2 regions of the Ferdinandcohnia sp. Marseille-Q9671 genome follow, and region 1 is predicted to be linked to the other one. Evidence: a T-box and tRNA genes for the amino acid it is inferred to sense, from the RefSeq annotation. Region 1 holds a T-box; the other holds one or more tRNA genes.
The links. A T-box is a leader RNA that pairs with one kind of tRNA and senses whether it is charged. The one in region 1 lies ahead of alaS (alanine--tRNA ligase), so its partner is inferred to be a tRNA-Ala.
Positions count from the first base shown of each region.

Region 2: it has a tRNA-Ala gene. The T-box ahead of alaS (alanine--tRNA ligase) is inferred to sense a tRNA for this amino acid. The anticodon was not compared.

Region 1 is NZ_CDRJTA010000001.1:843,307-848,902, forward strand. It holds gene mltG (endolytic transglycosylase MltG) at 1-677, opposite strand, end outside; gene ACWNMY_RS04460 (DUF1292 domain-containing protein) at 829-1,116, opposite strand; gene ruvX (Holliday junction resolvase RuvX) at 1,132-1,548, opposite strand; gene ACWNMY_RS04470 (IreB family regulatory phosphoprotein) at 1,554-1,820, opposite strand; gene alaS (alanine--tRNA ligase) at 2,047-4,680, opposite strand; T-box leader at 4,735-5,046, opposite strand; gene ACWNMY_RS04480 (AI-2E family transporter) at 5,155-5,596, opposite strand, start outside.
Region 2 is NZ_CDRJTA010000001.1:1,198,980-1,204,575, reverse strand. It holds gene ACWNMY_RS06195 (sensor histidine kinase) at 14-1,015, opposite strand; gene ACWNMY_RS06190 (response regulator transcription factor) at 1,012-1,716, opposite strand; tRNA gene ACWNMY_RS06185 (tRNA-Ala) at 1,933-2,004, opposite strand; SAM riboswitch class I at 2,134-2,248, shown strand; gene ACWNMY_RS06180 (bifunctional homocysteine S-methyltransferase/methylenetetrahydrofolate reductase) at 2,345-4,234, shown strand; gene metH (methionine synthase) at 4,215-5,596, shown strand, end outside.

The DNA of each region.
Region 1 (5,596 bases):
AACATTGTTTCTACGATGGATTCAATAGATGGCTTTTCCTCGTAAAACGGATAGGTTGCAGGGAATAAATATCCTTCTAGTGGATGCTTAATATCCTGGTGTAGGATTTCATCTGTTAAAATAGTTGGATATTTACCTATTAGATCTTGTATATATGCAGGGTCATCAAGCTTTGTCATGACCTCTTCTTTCGTATACCCTGTTTGTTCGGCTATAATTATTGATATTTCTTCTAGTTGTTTTCCTTCTGGAATCACTAGTTTAAAAGTTGGGTCTCCCACAAGGATTCCTGATTTAAGGCTTTCAATAATTTGATCAAAGGTCATAGATTTGGTGAATTGATATTCCCCAGCTTGAAAACCAGATTCATTCTTAAACTTCGTATAATAGCGAAATACTTTCGCGTTTTTCACGATGTCGTTTTCTTCAAGGATTCTCGCAATCGCTGTCGGAGATGAACCAATCGGTATCGTTACTTCTACCGGCTCTTTACTAGTAGGGTCTACCGGTTCAAGAGCTGATTTAATATATAAATAGCCTCCACCAATTAGTCCAGAAAATACAATTAAAATAATCATAAATGTTATAAACACAATTTTACGGACCATTTTGGCTTCACTATGCCGTTCAAGCAATCTTTTTTTATATAGATCCTTTTTCGATTCTTTATCTGACATAAATAGTAAATCCTCCCCTCACTCGAAATATTATACTACATTTTTTTATGTAATTCGTCAATTTTAGGAAGAATTAACTAGTTTTTGTTGAATTTTCTTGAAAATTATTTAAATTCTTTAATAAAAAGAAAAAAACAGCCCATCGGCTGTTTTATTCGTCTCCTTCTTCGTCTAAGAATGTATTTAACATTTCTTCGATGAGGTCCCATTCTTCTTCCGTTTCTATTGGTTGTAACTCGCCATCTTCTCCATCCGCTGAAGGGCTGAAACTTGAAGCATGAATTTCGATATCTTCTTCATCCTCTTCGCCTTCTCCTACTGGATAATATAAGACATACGATTTACCGAATTCTTCTGATTCGAAGGTAAATAATACCTCACAAAGTAATTCATTACCTTGCTCATCAATTACAGTTATTTGCTTTTCACCATGTTCCATTTCATATCCACCTCTCTAATTTTTACTATCAAGATATCCTTGGAGAATCATGACTGCTGCCATTTTGTCGATTACTTGCTTTCGTTTCTTTCGACTAACATCAGCGGAAAGAAGGACTCGCTCTGCCGCAACTGTTGAGAGACGCTCGTCCCATAAAACAACAGGTAATCCGAATCTTTCCGTCACCATATCGGCAAAATGCTGACTTGCTTCACCACGTGGTCCAATTGTTCCATTCATATTCTTTGGTAAACCGATTACGACAGATTCTACCTCGTACTGCTTAATAATTTCTCCAAGCCGTTCAAACCCGAACAGCTGTCGTTCTTCATTAATTTTGATTGTCTCGACGCCCTGTGCAGTCCATCCCATTTCATCACTGATGGCTACCCCAACTGTCTTCGAACCGACGTCTAAACCGAGAATCCTCATTCGTTTTACCCCTCACGATGAATCTTTAAATAGGATTTTACTAACTCCTCAATTATTTCATCTCGTTCAAGTTTTCGGATAATATTTCTCGCATCATTGTGACGCGGGATATACGCAGGATCACCCGATAATAAGTATCCTACAATTTGATTAATTGGATTATACCCTTTTTCTTGAAGAGCATCATAGACAGTAAATAATACTTCATTTACATTTGTTTCAACCGGTTCCTCCGGAAAATTAAATTTCATTGTTTTATCAAATGAGCTCAAGTTTGGCACCTCACTCTCAGATTCGGTTGTTGGAATCTGTGCATGTAAATCTTACCATTCATTGTACACTAATCACAACTAATTATAAAGAAATCTTAACAAGAAGTGACAATTTGTATCATCAAGAGATGATACAAATCATCTCTTCTCAATCAAATTCGCCAAAATCAATGTGGCTTTGCGCAGTATGCCAGATACTAACTCGAAAAAATAAACAGTGCGGAAACTAAATGGTTTTAACCCATTCTTCCACAAATTGTAATGCGGAATCAAGCTGCTCTGGATTCTTACCACCAGCTTGAGCCATATCTGGCCGGCCACCGCCGCCTCCACCACAACGAGTAGCAACTTCCTTTATAAGCTTTCCTGCATGGAATCCTTTTTCAATTAAGTCCTTAGTAACGCCTGCTGTTAAATTAACCTTATCTTCATTAACAGATCCTAACACAATTACTGCTGAACCAAGCTTTTGTTTTAAGTCATCTACCATACCACGTAGATTGTTCATATCCTGTGCGTTTACCTTACTATACAACACAGTAGTTCCATTAATATCTTTCGCCTTTTGTACTAAGCTACCTGCTTCAATATTACCCAACTTTGCTGAAAGTGATTCATTTTCACGACTTAATACACGTATCTCATTCTGCAATGCTTCAATACGACTAGGTACCTCAGCTGGCTTCGTTTTCAATAATGAAGCAGTTTCCTGTAACAGCTTTACCTGGTCATTAATAACATGGTAAGCCGCTTCTCCTGTTACTGCCTCAATACGTCTTGTCCCAGCTCCAATTCCTGTTTCAGTAACGATTTTGAATAGACCAATTGTTGATGTATTTGGCACGTGACAACCACCACAAAGCTCAAGGCTATAGTCACCGACTTGAACAACACGGACGATATCTCCATATTTCTCACCAAATAATGCCATTGCACCCATAGCTTTTGCTTCCGCTAAGGATTTATAGTCAATGTCTACTGGAATACTGCCCCAAATCTTTTCATTTACAATCGCCTCAATTTGCTCAAGCTCTTCTGGCTTAATTTGACCAAAATGAGAAAAGTCAAAACGCAAACGGTTTGAAGTGACTAATGAACCTGCTTGATTCACATGCTCCCCTAATACATCTTTTAGAGCCTGATGTAGAAGATGTGTTGCCGTATGGTTCTTTACAACTCCGCTTCGATTTTCCTTATTAACTTTAGCAGAAACTTGATCACCTTTCGTTACAGATCCTTTTTCAACAATAACTCTGTGAAGGTTTTGGCCATTTGGTGCTTTTTGAACATCTTTTACAACAATCTTTGTCGTTTCAGTTTCAAGTGTACCTTCATCCGCAATTTGTCCACCGCTCTCAGCATAAAAAGGAGTTTTGTCTAGAATAAGCTGAACCTCTTCCCCCTCATTTGCTGCTTCAACGATTTCACCATCTTTTACAAGTACTAAAACAGATGATTGAGCTTCCAATTGGTCATACCCTACAAATGTACTTTCTACTTTTATCTCACCTAGTACACCACTTTGGACCTGCATTGAGTCTACATCTTGACGTGCAGATCTTGCTCTTTCACGTTGGTTTTCCATTTCACGTTCAAAACCATCGTGATCAACCTTCATGCCTTCTTCCTCTGCGTACTCTTCCGTTAGCTCTACAGGGAAACCGTAGGTATCGTATAATCTAAATACATCTTCACCTGAAATTGTGTCGCTGCCTTTTTCTTTCTCTTTCTTAATGACTGTAGATAGGATTGCTAATCCGTCATGCAAGGTTTCGTGGAAACGTTCTTCTTCCGTTTTCACAACCTTTTGAATAAATTCTGTTTTATTCTTTACCTCCGGATAAAAATCAACCATGATTTCGCCAACCACAGGGACAAGTTCATGCATGAATGGACGATTAATTGAAATTTGCTTTGCATAGCGAACAGCACGTCTTAACAATCTTCTAAGTACATAGCCTCTTCCTTCATTAGAAGGGAGTGCACCGTCACCAACTGCAAAAGTTACAGTTCTGATATGGTCTGCAATCACTTTAAACGCAACATCCTTTTCTTTCTGTTGACCATATTTTTCACCAGAAATAGCTTCTGTTGCTTCAATAATTGGCATAAATAGATCTGTATCAAAGTTCGTTGGCACATTCTGGATAACCGAACACATTCTTTCAAGTCCCATACCTGTATCAATATTCTTCTTCGGAAGTGGAGTATATGTACCATCTGGATTATGATTAAATTGTGAAAATACTAGGTTCCAGATTTCAAGATAACGCTCATTTTCTCCACCAGGGTATAATTCGGGATCGTTCGGATCATTTCCAAACTCTTCGCCTCTGTCATAGAATATTTCTGTGTTTGGACCACTTGGCCCTTCACCAATATCCCAGAAGTTACCTTCTAATCTAACAATACGCTCCTCAGGAATTCCTACTTTTTTATTCCAGAGATCGAATGCCTCATCATCTTCCGGATGAATCGTAACAGAAAGTTTTTCAGGGTCAAACCCAATCCAGTCTTTACTTGTTAAGAATTCCCAAGCCCACTCAATGGACTCTTCTTTAAAATAATCACCGATTGAAAAATTCCCAAGCATTTCAAAGAAAGTATGGTGACGAGCCGTTTTCCCTACATTTTCGATATCGTTTGTTCGGATTGATTTTTGTGCATTACAGATTCTTGGATTCTCTGGAATCACACGTCCATCGAAATATTTTTTTAGAGTTGCCACTCCACTGTTGATCCAGAGTAAAGAGGGATCCTCATGTGGAACGAGTGAAGCACTCGGCTCAATTGCATGCCCTTTTGATTGGAAAAAGTCTAAAAACATTTGTCGAATTTGTGCTGATGTTAGTTGTTTCATATAATAACCTCCTATATTATTTTTGACATAAAAAAAATACTCTAATCCCTAAAAAACAGGGACGAGAGTATTGCTCGCGGTACCACCCTGATTATGAACGTTATATGCGCTTTAGCTGATGAACCTAGATTCTTGTGGAACCTTAGGTATTCGACAGCGGCTTTTAACGGAATTCTATGGGATATCATACCCAAAAAATTACGTTAAAACGTCCATCACCTTCGTATATTGATAACGGTATTCACCGGTAGGTTTGCCTACACTCAGGAGTAGCGTTCTGTTACCCTCATCAAGAATTCTTTCAGCCATGGAATTCCTCTCTGATTTGATGGTGCTGTAACATACTCGTTCCTTCATAGTTTTTCATTTTTTAAGATAAAACTGTCACTTTATGTATTATCTATTTTCTTGTCAATTATATGCAAGTCAAAAAAGTTTGTCAATGTTGTGTTTATAGACAGATTAAGGTGTACTCTATTTGTTGACGACAGTGAAATGCTGCTTTGCATGCATGATAGAAACCTTTAAAATCGCAACTACAGGTACTGCAATAATGAGCCCAAGTACTCCCCCTATCTCTCCGCCAACTAAAAGTGCTCCAATAATGACAATTGGATGTAGTCGAAGGCTCTTTCCTACAATAATCGGTGACAATAGATTCCCCTCAATAAATTGAAGTCCAAATACAACAATGACAACAATTAATAGCATTTTCATTGATATAGTTGCAGCAATAATGGCTGCGGGGATTGCACCAATAATTGGTCCAAAATACGGAATGATATTTGTTACACCAACAATGCTACCCAATAACAAAGGATACTTCATTCCAGATAACCAAAACGCAATTGATGCAATCGTGCCAACGAGTAAACACACAAGTAATTGACCTCTAATATAGTTTCCCAATGACTCA
Region 2 (5,596 bases), 360 kb from region 1:
TCTTTCACTTTCCTTACAAGCTTGTAAGGTTTTGAGTTTCTGTAAAAATGATGCGGAAGGTTGTACCTTTACCAAACTCTGACTCCATTTCAATCCGGTGCCCGAGGGTGTCTAGTGTCTCCTTCGTCAAATACAGCCCCATACCCGTGGATTCTCTAAATTTCCTGCCATTTTCCCCGGTATAAAAGGGATCAAATATCCGCCGTTGATCCGCATCAGGAATGCCAATTCCAAAGTCTTTTACCTCTAGGATGGCTTCTTTCCCTCTTTCATAAATGGAAATAACAATCCGATTACTGGTTCCGGAAGAATATTTAACGGCATTATTGATAAGCTGAGAGAGGATAAAAAAAAGCCACTTTTCATCGGTCTCCACCGTCAATCCTTCCTTTTCCACTTCTAGCTTAGGATAGACTTTGTTGCGAATATAAAATCGTTTATTCTCTCCGTTCACTTCATCTACCAATTTCGCGAGATTCACCGGCTTAATATGAAAATCCTGCTCAATCGTTTTTAGCCGTGCAATATAGAGGACCGTGTTCAAGCCCGTTTGCATCCGCTCGGTCTCTTCTCGGATGCTGGAGGACTCAGGTTCATCTAAATTTTGGGCAGTGAGTTCTATAACCGACAAAGGGGTTTTCATCTGATGAACCCATTGATCCATAAACTTTCGATGCTCCTCCTGCTCTTTTTCTACTGATTCTAATTGACTTTGAAAAAGCTTGTATTGGTTACGCAATACTTGATCAAAAGCAATAGAAACCGGCGTATCATCTGTTTTTTGAAAGCTGTCATCTAGTGATTCTAGCGGCTGATTCAAGCGCTGGTACAACTTCCGACGTGATAAATAATAATAAAGTAGATAGCAACCAAGAATGAAAAAATTGAGAAAAATTACGTAAAAAAATAGATGGATATCTCGATATCCATCAAACCAGAAGATTGAAAGGATGACGAGCATTTGAACAGCCTGTACAATAATCAGTAAGGAATATTCCTTAAAAAACAATCTCATGCCTTATCTTCCTTCCATGAAACGTTTAACCGATACCCAGCCCCTCTGACTGTTTCCACTGCATCTTGTAATCCAATTTCCTGAAATTTTTTCCGAACCCTCGTGATATTCACATTCAATGTATTTTCATCGACATAGCTTTGGTCATCCCAAAGTTTCTCAAGTAAGTCTTCACGACCAGCCACCCGAGGATATCGTTCCATCAAGCTTTCGATAATATCTGCTTCTTTCTTTGATAAGGAGATGGTTTTTTTGCCAAAGATCAACTCCATCCTTTCTGGAAAGAATGTAAGACCAGCATTTTCTAATACCCGATCTTCATGTCTTGTGGCATATTCGCCATAAGCACGGCGCAATTGGCTACGGATTTTGGCCATAACAATTTCCGAACTAAATGGCTTGGTAATATAATCATCTCCACCATTTTCTAATGCCATCACCTGATCCATTTCCCCAATCCTTGCCGAGATAAAAATCACGGGGCACACTGACTCTTTCCGAATCTGCCTGCACCAATAATACCCATCAAAACTTGGTAAATTAATGTCTAAAAGAACCAGATCTGGTTTTATATCATTAAATGTATTTGTTACATGTTCAAAATCAATCACGCACGTCACATCGTAGCTATATTTTTCAATATGTGTTTTCAAGTGTTCTGCAATTTTAGGATCATCCTCAACAATCATTATTTTTTGCATATTCAATCACTCCTTGTTTCAGATACCATTATGGGACAATCTATATTTGTAATAAAATTATGGTGTTAAGTCACTCGACCACTCGTGTTACAACAGCTACTTCTAATCCTATCGACTGTGCTTGGATTATTGTTTAACTCTACTAATCATGCTATGTATATTTTATAGAAAGAAAAAAGCCACTTCTAGCTTTAACTAGAAATGGCTTTTTGTAAATGGAGTTGATGGGAATCGAACCCACGACCCTTTGCCTGCCAGGCAAATGCTCTCCCCCTGAGCTACAACCCCGTATGAATTTTGAATGTAGCAAAATTATATCATGCCATTTTTTGATAGACAATCATTTTTTACAATATCATTGAACTTGACACTTATGGCAAGTTGTAGTAAATTTTAGAAAATGTAAAATATTTCGGTTTCTTATCGAGAGAGGTTGAGGGAAAGGCCCGATGACACCTCAGCAACCTTCAATGCTTTGTCCATTGAAAAGGTGCTAATTCCTGCGAGTGATTTTTCATTTGCAAGATAAGGAGAAAGATAATGTGATTTCACTTACAAAAGTCTTCTTCTTAATAGAAGGCTTTTTTGTTTTTATTTGAGAGTTTTGATGATGACAAGGAGAGTGACAATGAGCTTATTAAAAAAATTTGAGACACAAATTGTGATTGGCGATGGAGCGATGGGGACGCTGCTTTACTCCTATGGCGCTGGTAGTTGTTTCGAGGAACTGAATCTGTCGCAGCCAGAACAAATCCAGAACATTCATAGGGCCTATATCGAAGCGGGGGCAGATGTGATTCAAACCAATACATATGCAGCGAATTATTTGAAGCTTGGCAGATATGGCCTTGAGGACAGTGTGAAAAGCATCAACAGCGCTGCAGTACGTCATGCCAAAAAAGCTTTGCAAGCACAAAATGAAAATTCAAATCAGTATCAAAAACAGGTCTATGTGTTGGGGACATTGGGCGGGAACCGAGGAGTGAAAGCTAGTTCAATTAAGCTAGACGAAATCAAGCGAAGCTTTCGGGAGCAGCTCTATTGTCTTTTGCTAGAAGGAGTAGACGGGCTGATACTCGAGACGTTCTGGGATCTTGAGGAACTTGAAACCGTCCTGACAATTGCGAGAAAGGAAACGAAGCTGCCGATTATTGCCCAAGTGTCCCATCAGGAACCTGGCATCTTGCAGGAATCCACCCCAGTAAATGAGGCAATCAAGAGACTGGAAGGACTTGGGGCAGATGTCGTCGGACTGAATTGTCGGTTGGGGCCGCACCATATGCTGACGGCGCTTGAACAAATTGAGCTACCAAAGCATGCCTACCTCTCTGCCTATCCGAATGCCAGTCTGCCGGCTTATACGGACGGGAAATTCTATTATGGAGGAGATGCCGACTATTTTGAAAGAGCAGCCCTTGAATTCCGAAAGCAAGGGGTCCGGCTGCTTGGCGGATGCTGTGGCACAACACCTGAGCATATCCGAGCTTTTGCCACATCTCTACTTAACTGCCCACCAATTACCGAAAAAACAGTGAAAGCAACACCAACGCAAGTTGTCGTATCCGATTTTGCAGGAAAAAGGAGCTTCCCGCCACTCCAGGAAATTGTGAAGGAACGACCATCCGTGATTGTCGAATTAGACCCACCACGGAAGCTCGATACGACAAAATTCTTTGAAGGGGCACGTGCCCTTAAGAATGCGGGCATAGATGCGGTCACATTAGCGGATAACTCTCTTGCCCAGGTCAGAATCGCAAATGACTCCCTTGGCTATCTTTTAAAAAGGGATTCCGGCATGAGGCCGCTCATTCATATCGCTTGTCGAGACCGGAATCTGATTGGTTTGCAATCCCATCTCATGGGCCTGCATACGCTCGGCTTACATGATGTGCTTGCAATTACTGGAGACCCTGCTCGCGTCGGTGATTTTCCTGGGGCTTCATCAGTGTATGATATGGCTTCATTTGAATTAATTCAAATGATCAAACAACTTAATCAAGGCCTGTCCTATTCTGGAAAAGACTTAGGGGCAAGGACGGCATTTAGCATTGCAGGTGCCTTTAATCCAAATGTAAAATCATTAGAAAATGCGGTAAAAAGGCTGGAAAAAAAGGTTGCTTGTGGGGCCGATTATTTCATCTCTCAACCGGTTTTTTCAGAGGAAAGGCTGCTTGAAATCTATGAACATACGAAACACTTAGAAGCACCAATTTACATCGGTTTGATGCCACTTTTAAATAGTAAAAATGCAGAGTTCTTACACAATGAAGTACCGGGAATCAAAATTGCCGATAGTATCCGAGAACGGATGGCCTTTTTACAAAATGACCCGGTCCAGTCGGCCGCAGAAGGGATTGAAATTACCAAATCACTCATTGATGCTACTTTGGATTTATTCAATGGAATCTATTTAATTACACCATTTTTACGCTATGAACTGACGGTTGAGTTGGCACAATATGCCCGTCAGCGTGCAAAGGATATAAGGGGGAACAACTATGCCAAAACAACCAATTAGTGAACAAATCAACAAACGAATCCTTATCATGGATGGTGCGATGGGGACGATGCTTCAAAATGCGGGGCTGACACCTGAGGATTTTGGCGGTGAGGAATATGATGGCTGTAATGAACATCTCGTGTTAACAGCGCCTGAGGTGCTTTCTAGAATTCACCGCGAGTATTTAGAAGCTGGTGCCGATATCATTGAAACCAATACCTTTGGCGCGACAAATCTCGTCCTGAATGAATATAATATCGGGTACAAAGCCTATGAAATTAATAAAATCGCGGCACACCTTGCTGTCAAGGAAGCGGAAAAATTGTCCACTGAGGCTTGGCCACGGTATGTCGCAGGTTCAATCGGACCGACCACGAAAACACTGAGTGTGACAGGGGGGGCTACCTTTGATGAATTATCCGCCAGCTACGAGGAGCAAACAATCGGATTGATTGATGGTGGCGTGGATCTTTTACTTTTAGAAACAAGTCAGGACTTGCTGAATGTGAAGGCGGCCTATATTGGCATGCAGAAAGCCTTTGAACAAACTGGAAAAATCATACCGCTTATCGTTTCCGGTACGATTGAACCAATGGGTACAACGCTTGCGGGTCAGACGATTGATTCCTTTTACATTTCAATTGAGCATATGAATCCTCTAGCCGTTGGATTGAATTGCGCCACCGGACCGGAATTCATGCAGGACCATATTCGCTCTCTGTCTGGGCTGGCACAGGCGGCTGTTAGCTGTTATCCGAATGCGGGGCTGCCGGATGAGGAAGGAAATTATCATGAAACACCCGATATGCTTGCGAAGAAGCTTGGGGAGTTTGCAGCACAGGGCTGGCTGAATATCGTTGGCGGCTGCTGTGGAACAACACCAGAGCATATTCGCGCCATTGCAAAGGAGATGAAACAGCATCAGCCAAGGGAAATGAAGTCACACTCCCTGCATATGGTATCCGGAATTGAACCATTTATTTATGATGATCCGAGACTTCGACCAATCATGGTTGGAGAGCGGACAAATGTCATCGGCTCTCGTAAATTCAAACGGTTAATTAAAGAAGGAAAAATTGAAGAGGCAGCCGAAATTGCACGTGCCCAAGTGAAGGGTGGGGCTCATGTAATCGACCTTTGTCTTGCTGACCCAGACCGTGAAGAGATTACTGATATGGAGAACTTTATAAAAGAAGTTGTGAAAAAGGTCAAGGTGCCTCTTGTTATTGACTCAACAGACGAGAAGGTCATCGAAAGGGCACTTAAATATTCGCAAGGAAAAGCGATTATCAATTCCATTAACCTTGAGGATGGGGAAGAGCGCTTTGAAGCGGTTGTTCCATTGATCCATCTTTATGGTGCTGCAGCTGTTGTCGGGAC